Regions from separate parts of the Streptomyces sp. T12 genome, predicted to be linked through region 2. Evidence: riboswitches for the same ligand, from Rfam matches in the RefSeq annotation. Region 2 holds a riboswitch; each other region holds the start of a gene.
What was found. A riboswitch is a leader RNA that binds a small molecule or an ion and turns the genes downstream of it on or off. The one in region 2 is predicted to bind thiamine pyrophosphate.
Positions count from the first base shown of each region.

Region 1: linked by a shared signal. The riboswitch ahead of PBV52_RS34820 (thiamine ABC transporter substrate binding subunit) and the one ahead of thiC (phosphomethylpyrimidine synthase ThiC) in region 2 are both predicted to bind thiamine pyrophosphate.
Region 3: linked by a shared signal. The riboswitch ahead of thiO (glycine oxidase ThiO) and the one ahead of thiC (phosphomethylpyrimidine synthase ThiC) in region 2 are both predicted to bind thiamine pyrophosphate.

Region 1 covers NZ_CP117866.1:7,714,547-7,719,336, reverse strand. Annotated here, with positions in the region: gene PBV52_RS34835 (maleylpyruvate isomerase family mycothiol-dependent enzyme) at 1-37, opposite strand, end outside; gene PBV52_RS34830 (ABC transporter ATP-binding protein) at 63-1,082, opposite strand; gene PBV52_RS34825 (ABC transporter permease) at 1,083-2,765, opposite strand; gene PBV52_RS34820 (thiamine ABC transporter substrate binding subunit) at 2,741-3,850, opposite strand; TPP riboswitch at 3,930-4,035, opposite strand; gene rlmN (23S rRNA (adenine(2503)-C(2))-methyltransferase RlmN) at 4,071-4,790, opposite strand, start outside.
Region 2 covers NZ_CP117866.1:5,267,388-5,272,177, forward strand. Annotated here, with positions in the region: gene PBV52_RS23605 (metallophosphoesterase) at 1-429, shown strand, start outside; gene PBV52_RS23610 (hypothetical protein) at 623-1,492, shown strand; gene thiC (phosphomethylpyrimidine synthase ThiC) at 1,674-3,458, opposite strand; TPP riboswitch at 3,451-3,640, opposite strand; gene PBV52_RS23620 (YibE/F family protein) at 3,946-4,790, shown strand, end outside.
Region 3 covers NZ_CP117866.1:2,699,682-2,704,471, forward strand. Annotated here, with positions in the region: gene PBV52_RS11995 (NAD(P)/FAD-dependent oxidoreductase) at 1-1,031, opposite strand, end outside; gene PBV52_RS12000 (hypothetical protein) at 1,064-1,414, opposite strand; TPP riboswitch at 1,467-1,578, shown strand; gene thiO (glycine oxidase ThiO) at 1,576-2,742, shown strand; gene thiS (sulfur carrier protein ThiS) at 2,739-2,951, shown strand; gene PBV52_RS12015 (thiazole synthase) at 2,955-3,749, shown strand; gene pknB (Stk1 family PASTA domain-containing Ser/Thr kinase) at 3,868-4,790, shown strand, end outside.

The DNA of each region.
Region 1 (4,790 bases), 2.4 Mb from region 2:
TTTCGTCGCAGTAGCGATCGTGCGGGAGGGGCGTCATGCCCCGCACCCTACGTGCCGGGCGATCAGCCCAGCAGCACAATTTCCGCCGCGTCGAACTCCACCCCGACCTCGTCCCCGACCTCCGGCGCGTCCCGCAGGGCGCACGCCGCCTCGAGGCGCGGCGCATCCTCCGGCTGGAGGTGCACGGCCACGTGCGTGCCCCGGAACGTCCGCGCCGCGACCGTGCAGCGCAGCCCCTCGTCGGCGGCCACGAGCCGCACTCCGGCCGGCCGTACGAGCAGCGTCCGCGTGCCCTGCGCGGCGCCCTCGCCCACCGGGAGCTTCCCCCAGGGCGTGTCCGCGGCTTCTCCGGCGACCGTGCCCTCGACCACGTTGTCGAATCCGAGGAAGCGCGCCACGAACTCGTCCACCGGACGCTGCCACACCTCCAGCGGCGTCCCGGTCTGGGCGATCCGCCCGTCCCGCATCACCACGACCCGGTCGGCGAGCGCGAAGGCCTCGCCCTGGTCGTGCGTCACGGCCAGCACGGTGGTGCCCAACCGCCCGAAGAGTTCCCGGAGTTCGACCACGAGCCGCTCCCGCAGCGAACGGTCGAGCTGGCCCAGCGGCTCGTCCAGCATCAGCAGCCGCGGCCGGGGCGCGAGCGCACGGGCCAGCGCCACCCGCTGCTGCTCCCCGCCGGAGAGCGAGGCGACGGCACGGCGGGCGGCGCCCGGCAGTCCGACCAGATCGAGCAACTCCCCTACCCGCCCGACCTGTTCACCCTTCGAGGCACCATGCATCCGCGCCCCGAAGGCCACGTTGCCCCCGACATCGCGCTGCGGGAACAGCTGATGGTCCTGGAACATCAGCCCGACACCCCGCTTGTGGGCGGGCACCCCGGCCTGGTCCCGCCCGTCCAGCGACACCCGCCCGGCATCGAGCGGTTGCAGCCCCGCCACCGCCCGCAGCAGCGTCGACTTGCCGCTGCCGCTCGGCCCGAGCACGCACACGATCTCGTGCTCGGCGACGTCCAGGTCGACGGCGTCCAGCACCGCCCGCCCACCGAAGCGGACGGTCGCGCCTTCCAGGCTCAGCAGCATCTAGAACTCCCCGGTCCGGTCGGTCCGCAGCCGCTCCAGCACCAGCAGCGCCACCGCGCACACCACCATCAGTACCGTCGAAAGGGCCATCGCCTGGCCGTAGTTGAGCTCGCCGGCCCGCCCGAGCAGCCGCGCCACGGCCACCGGCAGCGTCGGATTGTCGGGCCGCGCGATGAACACGGTCGCCCCGAACTCGCCGAGCGACACCGCGAAGGCGAACCCGGCCGCGATCAGCAGCGCCCGCCGCACCATCGGCAGATCCACCTCACGCCAGACCCGCCACGGCGACGCCCCCAGCACCGACGCCGCCTCCCGCAGCCGCTGGTCCACGGCCCGCAGCACGGGCAGCATGGTCCGTACGACGAAGGGCACCCCGACCAGCGCCTGGGCCAGCGGCACGAGGATCCAGGTGCTCCTCAGGTCCAGCGGCGGCTCGTCCAGGGCGATCAGGAACCCGAAGCCGACCGTCACCGCGGACACCCCGAGCGGCAGCATCAACAGCGCGTCGAAGCCCCGTACGAACCGGCCCGCGTCCCGTCGGGTCAGCGCAGCCGCGGCCAGTCCGCCGATCAGCACGGCGATGAGGGTGGCGACGACGGCGTACTGGAGCGAATTGCCGATCGCCTCGATCGGCGCGACGAGGAAGACCCCGCCGTCGGCACTGGTCAGCGCCCGGTAGTAGCCGAAGTCGGGCGCGTCCAGCGAGCGCTGCACCAGCACGGCCAGCGGCAGCAGCAGGAGTACGACGATGACGGCCAGGACACCGGCCAGCAGCGCCCACTGCCCCGCCCCGCGGGGCCGCCGCGCGGTCACGGACGCGTCCACCAGGCGCAGAGCGCTCTCCCGCCGCCGTACCGTCCAGGCGTGCACGGCGAGGATCGCGCCCACCGCCAGGAACTGGATGATCGTCAGGACGGCGGCCGTGGACAGGTCGAAGATCTCGGACGTCTGCCGGTAGATCTCCACTTCAAGGGTCGAGAAGGTCGGCCCGCCGAGGATCTGGACGACACCGAAGGAGGTGAAGGTGAACAGGAAGACCATGAGCGCGGCGGCGGCCACGGCAGGCGCCAGGGCGGGGAGGGTGACCTGACGCCAGGCTTTCAGAGGCGACGCCCCCAGCATCCGCGCGGCCTCCTCCTGCCGCGGGTCGAGCTGCGACCAGAGCCCGCCGACCGTCCGTACGACGACGGCGTAGTTGAAGAAGACGTGCGCGAGCAGGATGGCCCACACGGTGGTGTCGAGCCGTACGCCCCACAGCTCGTCGAGCAGTCCGCCGCGGCCGACGAGCGCGAGGAACGCCGTACCGACGACGACCGTCGGCAGCACGAAGGGGACGGTCACCACGGCCCGCAGGACCTGCTTGCCGGGGAAGTCGAAACGGGCGAAGACGTAGGCGCCCGGCAGCGCGATCAGCAGGGTCAGCGCGGTGGAGGCGAGCGCCTGCCAGGTGGTGAACCACAGCACGTGCCGGATGTCGGACTCTCCGAGCACGTCCGCCAGGCGCCCGAACTGCCAGACCCCGTCGACCTTCAGCCCGCGCGCGACGATCGCGGCGACCGGGTAGGCGAAGAAGAGCCCGAAGAACACGACGGGCGCGGCGACGAGGCCGAGCCGCACCGCCACGCTCCGCGCGCGTCCCTTACGCGGGACTGCTTCGGCTACTTCAGTACGAGCGAGGTCCACGACTTGACCCAGTCGTCACGGTTGTCGGCGATCTTCGCCGGGTCCATGGTCTCGGGGTTCTTGGCCTGCGGTCCGTACTTCACGAACTCCTCGGGCACCTGGGCGGCCTCCCGCACCGGGTAGACGAACATGTTGAGCGGCATGTCGTCCTGGAACGTCTTGGTGAGCATGAAGTCGAGGAGCGCCTTGCCGCCCGCGGCGTTCTCGGCGTTGCTCAGCAGGCCCGCGTACTCGACCTGGCGGAAGCAGGTGCCCGCCGCGACACCGGTGGGCGCGGTGGTCGGCTTCGGGTCGCCGTAGATCACCTCGGCGGGCGGCGAGGAGGCGTACGACACGACGAGCGGCCGGTCGGCCTTGGCCTTCTTGCCGCCGGCCGAGCCGGAGAACTCCTCGTTGTAGGCCTGCTCCCAGCCGTCGACGACCTTCACGCCGTTGGCCTTCAGCTTCTTCCAGTAGTCCTGCCAGCCGTCGTCGCCGTACTTCGCGGCGGTGCCGAGCAGGAAGCCGAGCCCGGGCGAGGAGGTGGAGGCGTTCTCGGTGACGAGGAGGTCCTTGTACGCGGGCTTGACCAGATCGTCGTACGACGTCGGCGGGGTCAGCTTGTGCTCGCTGAAGTACGCCTTGTCGTAGTTGACGCAGATGTCGCCGGTGTCGATCGGCGTGACCCGGTGCTGGTCCTGGTCGGCCCGGTACTCGGGCAGGATCAGGTCGGATCCCTTGGGCTCGTACGACTGGAACAGCTCGTTGTCCAGCGCCCGCGACAGCAGGGTGTTGTCGACGCCGAAGAAGACGTCGCCCTGCGGGTTGTCCTTGGTCAGGATCGCCTTGTTGACGGCCTGTCCGGCGTCGCCGTCCTCCAGGACCTTGACCTTGTAGCCGGACTGCTTCTCGAAGGCAGCCAGGACGGACTTGGAGACGGCCCACGAGTTGTGGCTGACGAGCGTGACGGTCTTGGAACCGCCGCCGCTGCCACTGTCGCTGCCGCCGTCACTGTCGGACGACCCGCACGCGGCCAACGCGGGCAGCGCGACGAGACCGAACCCGACGGCGAAAACCGTGGCCTTGGCCTTCTTGGTGATGCTCACTGAATTCCTCCTGGGGTTGACCAGGAAGAGACGCGGCCCTGCCCGGAACCTCTGGAAGTCTCCGGGCAGGGCGCAACAGCTCGAGTGGTGACCGATCTCCCTACCCAGAATGACCTGGGCCAGGTTCGGAGGGTCTGCGGCCGGTGCCGCACTCTCAGCGCTGTGGCGCTCCCCTGTCGGAATATGAAGATGTACTTACTGCGATCTTACGGGGGTCAGACTACCGCTCGGTCGCCGCGAGCTGCCCACACGCCCCGTCGATCTCCTGACCACGGGTGTCCCGAATGGTCACCGGCACACCATGGGCGGCGATGGCCTCGACGAACGCCTTCTCGTCCTCGGGCCGGGAAGCGGTCCACTTCGAGCCGGGCGTCGGGTTGAGCGGAATCAGATTCACATGCACCGGCTTGCCCTTGAGCAGCCGCCCGAGCCGGTCACCACGCCAGGCCTGGTCATTGATGTCCCGGATGAGGGCGTACTCGATGGACAGCCGACGGCCCGACTTCTGGACGTACTCGAACCCGGCGTCGAGCACCTCGCGCACCTTCCACCGCGTGTTCACGGGGACGAGGGTGTCGCGCAGCTCGTCGTCGGGCGCGTGCAGCGAGATGGCGAGCCGGCACTTGAAGCCCTCGTCGGCGAACCGGTGGATGGCCGGGACGAGCCCGACCGTCGAGACAGTGATCCCACGCTGGGACAGCCCCAGCCCATCGGGCTCGGGATCAGTGAGCCGCCGGATGGCCCCCACCACCCGGTTGTAGTTGGCGAGCGGCTCCCCCATCCCCATGAAGACGATGTTGGAAAGCCGAGCAGGCCCCCCAGGCACGTCCCCGTCGCGCAGCGCCCGCATCCCGTCCACGATCTGATGCACGATCTCGGCGGTGGACAGATTCCGGTCCAGCCCCGCCTGCCCGGTCGCACAGAACGGGCAGTTCATCCC
Region 2 (4,790 bases):
TCCCGGCTGGACGCCATGGAGGAGGTCGACGGCCACCTGCTCGTGCACTCGGACACCACCGCCTATCTCGACTACGGCGACTCGATCGAGGCGGTCAACGACACCGTCCGCGAGACGCTCACGCGCAATGACGCCGACGAAGTCTGGGACCTCTTCCGCAAGTTCACCAAGCGTTTCTCCTTCCGCGACGAGGGTGGCGCCGACCACGTTCGCTCCCTGCTCGATACGTACGGCGGCACCCGCATCGTTCACGGCCACAGCCCCATTCCGTACCTGCTGGGCGAGGTCGGCTCCGAGGAGGGCGAGGACAGCACCGGGCCCCTGATCGAGGGGCCGCACGTCTACGCCGACCGCCTCGCCATCGCGATGGACGGCGGAGTGACCATGGCCGGAAAGCTGCTGGTCCAGCAACTTCCCCTGGATATCTGAACGTTCACCGGGCAGGCGTCCCCTCACGACGCAGTGACGGAAGACGGCGCAGGCCAGGGCCCAATTTTGGCAAACCCCCTGTCAACGTGTGCCGTCACCGCTCTACCATCGGCTTATCCGTAGCAGGCTCCCCTCCGTTTCTGCCCGACGGCTCGTTGGCATGCGAGCCCCAAGCCCTACGGAGCATCGGGGGATGCACATGAACAGCGTTCCGCAGCACCTGCACAGTGAGGACCGCCAGGAATACGAGCGGATCCTCGATGAGGCGCTGCGCTCCGCACCACACCGCCCGGAACTGGCCGCTGTCGGACAGCGGCTCAACTCCGAACAGCTGCGCACCATGGCGCTCAACGCCACCGCACTCATCACGGCGGCCGCGGCGACCGAGTACCAGCACTACGTGAAGGTCCGCGAGGAACTGCGCCAACCGGCGCCGTCCACCCCGTCGTCCACCCGCGAGTCCAGCTCCACCGAGCCGGGCACGAGTGCGATGGGGCTCGCCACCACCATGGGAGAAGTCGCCGAGACCGCCGGCCCCGGCGTGGTCGCCGTGGTCGCCGTCCTGGCACCCGTCCTCGCCGGCACCGCCGCAGCGATCTTCCTGCTCGTCGGCTACATCCTGAAGATGCTCGACCCCGAGCCGGCCTTCGCCCAGACGATGCTGACCACCGGATGGGTGTTCGGCGCCGTGGCGGCGGCCGCGATCCTGGTCGCCGCCGTCGGACTCCTGCTCACCGCCCTGCGCAACCGTCCGGCATTCGACGGAGGACCGTACGGCGAACTGAGCGAGGAGGTTGCCCGGGCCAGGGAAGCCTGGCGCGAGGCCCTGCTGGAGCGTGGCATCCTGCCCTTCCTGCGGGAGGCGCTCGCCGACCCCGGCACGGCATCGGCACTGCACCGCACGCCACCGTCGACGCCGGCCGGCCGTATCCCGAACCTCGGCTACGACCGCCCGGGCTTCAGCAGCCCGGACGACGGTGGCTCCCGGGGCTCACGGCCGAGCTTCTCCAGCCCGGACTACACGAGCCCGGACTTCGGAGGGCCGGAACACCAGCCGGAGTAGCCCCTCGGCTTGCGCCTCCGCCGTAGGAGAGCCCCCGCCAGGGGACCCTTCTCCAAGACGGAGCCCCGGGGAGACCTCCTCGGGGAGGCGCAAGCCGAAGCCTGGGCAGCACGCAGGACGCCGGAGCAGCACGCAGGACGCAGGACGCCGGGGCATGGCGCCCTGGGTCAGGCCGTCGGCGTCAGTCCGCCATCGGCAGGTACACCCGGTTGCCGGCCGCGGCGAACTCCTTCGACTTCTGAGCCATGCCCTCCTCGATCTCCTGCTGGGATCCGCCGTGTTGGCGACGGATGTCCTGGGAGATCTTCATCGAGCAGAACTTCGGCCCGCACATGGAGCAGAAGTGGGCCGTCTTGGCGGGCTCGGCCGGAAGGGTCTCGTCGTGGAACTCCCGTGCCGTGTCCGGGTCGAGAGCCAGGTTGAACTGGTCCTCCCACCGGAACTCGAAGCGGGCGTCGGACAGCGCGTCGTCCCACTCCTGCGCACCGGGATGCCCCTTGGCGAGATCGGCCGCGTGGGCGGCGATCTTGTAGGTGATGACGCCGGTCTTGACGTCGTCACGGTTGGGCAGGCCCAGGTGCTCCTTGGGTGTGACGTAGCAGAGCATGGCCGTGCCCCACCAGGCGATCATCGCGGCACCGATGCCGGAGGTGATGTGGTCGTAGGCCGGAGCGACGTCCGTGGTCAGCGGGCCGAGCGTATAGAACGGAGCTTCATCACAGATCTCCTGCTGAAGGTCGATGTTCTCCTTGATCTTGTGCATCGGGACATGTCCCGGCCCTTCGATCATGGTCTGAACATGGAAACGCTTCGCGATCCGGTTGAGTTCCCCGAGCGTCTTCAACTCCGCGAACTGCGCCTCGTCGTTGGCGTCCGCGATCGAGCCCGGCCTGAGGCCGTCACCCAGCGAATACGTGACGTCGTACGCCGCGAGGATCTCGCAGAGCTCCTCGAAGTTCTCGTACAGGAACGACTCCTTGTGGTGCGCCAGGCACCACGCCGCCATGATCGAGCCGCCGCGCGAGACGATGCCGGTCTTGCGGTTGGCGGTGAGCGGCACATACGGCAGGCGCACGCCCGCGTGGACCGTCATGTAGTCCACGCCCTGCTCGGCCTGTTCGATGACCGTGTCCTTGTAGATCTCCCAGGTCAGCTCCTCGGCCCTGCCGTCGACCTTCTCCAGTGCCTGGTAGAGCGGCACCGTGCCGATCGGCACGGGGGAGTTGCGCAGCACCCACTCGCGAGTGGTGTGGATGTTGCGGCCGGTCGACAGGTCCATGACCGTGTCGGCACCCCAGCGGGTAGCCCAGGTCATCTTCTCGACCTCTTCCTCGATGGAGGAGGTGACCGCGGAGTTGCCGATGTTGGCGTTGACCTTCACCAGGAACCGCTTGCCGATGATCATCGGCTCGATCTCCGGGTGGTTGACGTTGGCGGGCAGCACGGCCCGGCCCGCCGCGATCTCCTCGCGGACCACTTCCGGAGAAACGTTCTCCCGGATGGCCACGTACTCCATCTCGGGTGTGATCTCGCCGCGGCGCGCGTAGGCGAGCTGCGTAACCGCGCCACCGTCACGGCCCCGTCGCGGCTGGCGCGGCCGTCCGGGGAAGACCGCGTCCAGGTTGCGCAGGCCGCCGCGCGGCGAGGTGTGCTTGATCCCGTCGTCCTCCGGACGAACGGGCCGGCCCGCGTACTCCTCGGTGTCGCCGCGGCCGATGATCCAGTTCTCCCGCAGCGGGGGCAGCCCCCTGCGGACGTCGGTGTCGGTCAGGGGATCGGTGTACGGGCCCGATGTGTCGTACAGCGTGACCGACTGCCCGTTGGTGAGGTGCACCTGGCGGACTGGCACCCGCAGATCGGGGCGTGAGCCCTCGACGTACGCCTTGTGCCAGCCGATGGACTTCCCGGCCTCCTCGGACGTGTCGTCCTGAACGGAGGCAGGCGTGCGCGCGTCCTTGATGGTCATGAGACCTACTCCCTACGCCGGCATTACCCGGTAACAGGTTCGGCGGTCGACGCAGCGGCTTCCGTCTGCCGACGTTTCGTGGGGAACATCACTCTCTTCGGATGATGTTCCACGTGAAACATCGCAGGGACGGAGGTCAGCGCCCTCTCAGCCCGGTGCTCCGAGCTCCCGCGTGTACAAAGGTGGCACCACGCTAGCGTCAATTCGGGCGCGGTGAACAGAGGGCCCCGGTCGTTCTTGCGATGATCGGTCGGTGACCACGACGCATGAGCCTCCGTACCCACCGCCCGAGCAGCCCCGCGGCTCGGGCTTCGGAAGCGGCCCCGGAAACGGCCCCGCGCGGGGCAACGGCCGTACAGACGGCCGGGGTTCGGGGGTGGCTGGCGGCAGATACGACGGTGGATACGGGCCTGGTTCGGCAGGCGGCCACGACGATCACGCGGCTGATTCCGGCGGCTGGCACGAACACGGGGCCGGGGCCAGTGGGATGCAGGGCCACGGGGGCGGGGGGCATGGGCGCGGGCCCGGCGGCCCGCACGGCCCAGGATCCGGCGGCGGCCCGCACGGCCCCGGTTCTGGTGGCCCGCACGATCAGGGGTCCGGTTCCGGCGGCTCACCGGGGCAGTGGCCCGCCCCGGGTGACGGTCACGACTCCGGCGGTGGCCATGGGCACGGGTCCGGATCCGGCGGCTCACGTGGCGGCGGCGACGGCGACGGCGGTGGCGGTGGCGGGCATGCGCACTCCCACAGCCACGCCCATGGTCCCGCGGCGCCCGTCTCCCAGCACCTGCGCAAGGTCATCGCGGCGATCCTGATCCCGTTCGCCGCGGCGGTGGTGGTGGGGCTCGCGGTGCTGTGGCCGGGCGGCGCCCCGCCGCACGAGCGCACGGGAGTCGGCTTCGACCGGCAGACGCAGGAGGCCACGGTCGCCAAGGTGGTCGAGGTGAGCTGCAAGGACGTCGGCGCCTCGGGAGTGCCCCCGACCGGTGACACCTCCACCGCCGAGGGTTCCTCCGCGGTGCAGCAGGAGAACGGCACCTGCAAGAAGGCGACGATCCGCGTCGACACGGGCAAGGACAAGGGCCGTACCTTCACGGAGATCGTGCAGCCCGACCAGTCACGGCAGTTGCACGAGGGCCAGGACGTCGTGGTCGCCTACGAGCCCTCCGCGCCCAAGGACCTGCAGTACTCGGTCACCGACGTGAACCGCAGGATCCCGATGGCGCTGCTCGCCGGTATCTTCGCGCTCGCCGTCGTGGTGGTGGGCCGGATGCGCGGTGTCATGGCGCTGGTCGCGCTGGCCATCAGCTTCCTGGTGCTGACCTTCTTCAT
Region 3 (4,790 bases), 2.6 Mb from region 2:
CACAGCGTCGTGTCGGCGGCGGCGTGGTGGCCGGCGTACTGGACGAACCGGCCGAACTGCTCGGACCAGAAGTACGGCACCGGGTCGTAGAACGCGGGTGTCTCACCGAGGATGTTCGCGGCGACCGTACGCGGGCCCTGGAGGGCGTTGTCCCAGTGGTGGACCAGCAGGCGCTCGCCGTACCTTCCCGAAGGGAAGGAGGCGCAGTCGCCGACCGCGTAGACGTCCGGCACGGAGGTGCGCAGGCCGTCGTCGGCCACCACCTCGCCGTGCGCCCCGAGCTCGATGCCCGAGCCGGCCAGCCAGGCCGTGGCGGGCCGCGCCCCGATACCGACCACGACGGCGCCCGCGGGCAGCCGCGAGCCGTCGTCGAGGAGCACCGCGCCGGGCTCGACGCGCTCCACACGCGCGTGCGTACGCAGCACCGCCCCGCTGTCCTCGTACCAGGCGGTCATCGGCGCCGCCACCTCCGCGGGCAGCGCACCCGCGAGCGGCCGGTCGGCGGCCTCCACGACCGTCACCGCGCAGCCCGCCTCGCGCGCGGCCGTGGCGAACTCCGCGCCGATCCAGCCCGCGCCGACGACCACGATGTCGTGCTGCCGGGCGAGCACCGGCCGCAGCCGCTCGGCGTCGTCCAGGGTGCGCAGCAGATGCACGCCGGGCACACCTTCCACGCCCGGCAGCCGGATCGGTTCGGCGCCGGTGGCGAGCACGAGGACGTCGTACGGGACGGGCCCGGCCTCGGTGTCCAGCTCGTGGTCGGCGGGGCGCACGCCCAGTACCTCGCGCCCCAGGTGAAGTTCGATGCCGAGCGCCTCGAAGTCGACGTCGAAGGCGGAGCCCTCGGACTTGCCCAGCAGCACGGCCTTGGACAGGGGCGGCCGGTCGTAGGGCTGATGGGGCTCGGCGCCGATCAGGGTGACAGTGCCGGTGAAGCCCTGTTCCCGTAGGGCGACCGCCGTCTGCACACCGGCCATGCCGGCGCCGGCGACGACCACTCTCCGCTGCGACTGCGTCGTCTGCTCGCTCACCTGATCACCATAGACAACTGACAAATTGTCAGTCAGGAGTCGTGCTCAGTGACCTGCTCCACAACGCTGGTCCCGCTGCCCGCCTGCGACTCCCACTCCCAGCTCTCCTCCAGGCGCACCCGCCCGTCGGGAAGCTCGACCACCGTGGACACGCAGTGGCCCGACGACGTCGTCCCGTCACGCTTGAGCTGCACGTACCGGAAGTCCAACCGGTCGCCTTCCCGGCCACCCACCAGATGCCCGCGTACGACGTCTCCGCCCGCGTACTCGGCCCAGATCTCGCCGTCCTTCTCGTGGTAGGTGAACCGGGTCCGCGTACCCACCTGACCTGGGGCTTGGTCCGCGACGGGGGCGAGGACGAGACCGTCGAGCGAGCGGGCCATGGGCACGGGCTCCCTTACTGAGAGAGGTGGCGGCGGGCTAGGGTGGCCAACGTAGAGCACTCGCGGGAGCCCGGACGCACCGGGCTGAGAGGGAGGCTGGCGGCCTCCGACCGTACGAACCTGATCCGGGTCATGCCGGCGAAGGGAGGGGCTGGACGCCCATGTCGCGTACGCGAACGTCAGACGTCCTTGTCATCGGGGGCGGCATCATCGGCCTGGTCACGGCGTGGCGGGCCGCACAACGCGGGTTCACGACAGCTGTCGTGGACCCCGAGCCGGGCGGCGGCGCCGCCCAGGTGGCGGCCGGGATGCTGGCCGCCGTCACGGAACTGCACTACGGCGAGCAGACCCTGCTCGGCCTGAACCTCGCCTCGGCCCGTCGCTACCCGGACTTCGCGGCCGAGCTCACCGACCTCACCGGCCACGACCTGGGCTACCGCCAGTGCGGCACGCTCGCGGTCGCGCTGGACTCCGACGACCGCGCCCATCTGCGGGAACTGCACGCCCTGCAGCGCCAGTCCGGGCTGGAGTCCGAGTGGCTGTCGGGGCGGGAGTGCCGGCGCCTGGAGCCGATGCTCGCGCCGGGCGTGCGCGGGGGGCTGCGCGTGGACGGCGACCACCAGATCGATCCGCGGCGGCTGGCCGGGGCGCTGGTGGCCGCGTGCGAGCGGGCCGGTGTGATCTTCCACCGGACGTGGGCCGAGCGCTTCGACGTCGTACGGGATCGGGCCGCCGGTGTCACCACGCCGGACAGCACCGAGCTGGGCGCGGGCCAGGTCGTCCTCGCGGCCGGCAGCCTCAGCGGGCGACTGCCCGGAGTCCCCGACGACGTACTGCCGCCGGTGCGCCCCGTGAAGGGGCAGGTGCTGCGGCTGACCGTGCCGAAGCGGTACGCGCCGTTCCTGAACCGGACCGTGCGGGCCGTGGTGCGCGGCAGCCAGGTGTACCTGGTGCCGCGCGAGAGCGGGGAGCTGGTCGTCGGGGCGACGAGCGAGGAGCTGGGCTGGGACACCACGGTGACCGCGGGCGGCGTGTACGAGCTGCTGCGCGACGCCCACGAGTTGGTACCCGGCATCACGGAACTGCCGCTCACGGAGACGCGAGCCGGTCTACGCCCGGGCTCCCCCGACAACGCGCCGCTGCTCGGCCCGACCGAGCTGGAGGGGCTGTCGCTGGCCACCGGGCACTACCGCAACGGCGTGCTGCTCACGCCGGTCACCGGCGACGCCATGGCGCACGTCCTGACCACCGGTGAACTCCCGGACGAGGCCCGGCCGTTCACGCCCAGGCGCTTCAGCGCCGCCGCACTCACGGAGCAGCCCGCATGAACCACCCGGTCACCATCTCGGTCAACGGCGAGCGTCGGCAGATCGAGCCGGGCACGGCTCTCGACACGCTCGTGCGGTCCCTCACCGCGGCGCCCTCCGGAGTGGCCGCCGCCCTCAACGAAACCGTCGTACCGCGCGCGCAGTGGTCGTCGACGTCCCTCTCCGATGGGGACCGCGTCGAGGTCCTCACCGCCGTCCAAGGAGGCTGAACCATGGCCGACGATCCCTTTGTCATCGGCGACACGTCCTTCACGTCCCGTCTGATCATGGGCACGGGCGGGGCGCCCAGCCTGGAGGTCCTGGAGCGGGCGCTGGTGGCGTCCGGGACGGAGCTGACGACGGTCGCCATGCGGCGCGTGAACCCCTCGGTCCACGGCTCCGTGCTGTCGGTGCTCGAGAAGCTCGGGATCCGGGTGCTGCCCAACACGGCGGGGTGCTTCACGGCCGGTGAGGCCGTGCTGACGGCCCGCCTCGCGCGCGAGGCGCTCGGTACGGATCTGATCAAGCTGGAGGTCATCGCCGACGAGCGGACGCTGCTGCCGGATCCGATCGAGCTGCTGGACGCCGCGGAGACGCTGGTGGACGACGGGTTCACCGTGCTGCCGTACACGAACGACGATCCTGTGCTGGCGCGGAAGCTGGAGGACGTGGGCTGCGCGGCGGTCATGCCGCTCGGTTCCCCGATCGGGTCGGGGCTCGGCATCCGCAACCCGCACAACTTCCAGCTGATCGTGGAGCACGCACGCGTGCCGGTGATCCTGGACGCCGGTGCAGGTACGGCGTCGGACGCGGCGCTCGCGATGGAGCTGGGGTGCGCGGGTGTGATGCTCGCCTCGGCGGTGACGCGGGCGCAGGAGCCGGTGCTGATGGCCGACGCGATGCGGCATGCGGTGGAAGCGGGGCGGCTGGCGTACCGGGCGGGGCGGATTCCGCGGCGGCACTTCGCGCAGGCGTCGTCTCCGGTGGAGGGCGTCGCACGGCTGGACCCGGAGCGCCCCGCATTCTGAACACATGTTCGACGGAGGCCTTCGGCCAATGAGTCCTCCGTCACAGCTCGGCTGCAGTCACGCCCCGATCCCGGCCGAACCGGCAGGCGTGTCAGTGTCGGCTCGTACACTCACCTGCGTGGATACGACCCTTCAGGACCCTCTGGTCGGGCAGGTGCTCGACGGCCGGTATCGCGTCGACGCGCGGATCGCCGTCGGCGGGATGGCCACGGTCTACCGGGCCCTGGACACCCGCCTCGACCGCGTGCTCGCGCTCAAGGTGATGCATCCCGCGCTGGCGGTGGACGGGGTGTTCGTCGAGCGGTTCATCCGTGAGGCGAAGTCCGTCGCCAGGCTCGCGCACCCCAATGTGGTGCAGGTCTTCGACCAGGGCACCGACGGGTCGTACGTCTATCTCGCCATGGAGTACGTCGCGGGCTGCACCCTGCGCGACGTCCTGCGCGAGCGCGGGGCGCTCCAGCCCCGGGCCGCCCTGGACATCCTGGAGCCGGTACTCGCCGCGCTCGGCGCCGCGCACCGCGCCGGGTTCGTGCACCGGGACATGAAGCCGGAGAACGTCCTGATAGGGGACGACGGTCGGGTCAAGGTCGCCGACTTCGGGCTCGTGCGGTCCGTGGACACCGTGACCAGCACCACCGGCGCCGTGCTCGGCACCGTCTCCTATCTCGCGCCCGAGCAGATCGAGCAGCCCGGTGCCGCCGACGCCCGCGTCGACGTGTACGCGTGCGGTGTCGTCCTCTACGAGATGCTCACCGGCGACAAGCCGCACGACGGGGACTCCCCCGCGGTGGTGCTCTACAAGCACCTGCACGAGGACGTCCCGCCGCCCTCGGCGATCGTGCCGGGGCTGGCGTACGAGCTCGACGAGCTGGTCGCGTCGGCCACCGCGCGCACTCCGGACCTCCGGCCGTACGACGCCGTGGCGCTGCTCGCGCAGGCGCGGGAGACGCGCGCCACGCTGAGCGCGGACCAGTTGGACGCGGTGCCGCCGCAGGCACTCGCGGCTGAGCGCACCAACGCCGACGACCGGACGAGCGTGAT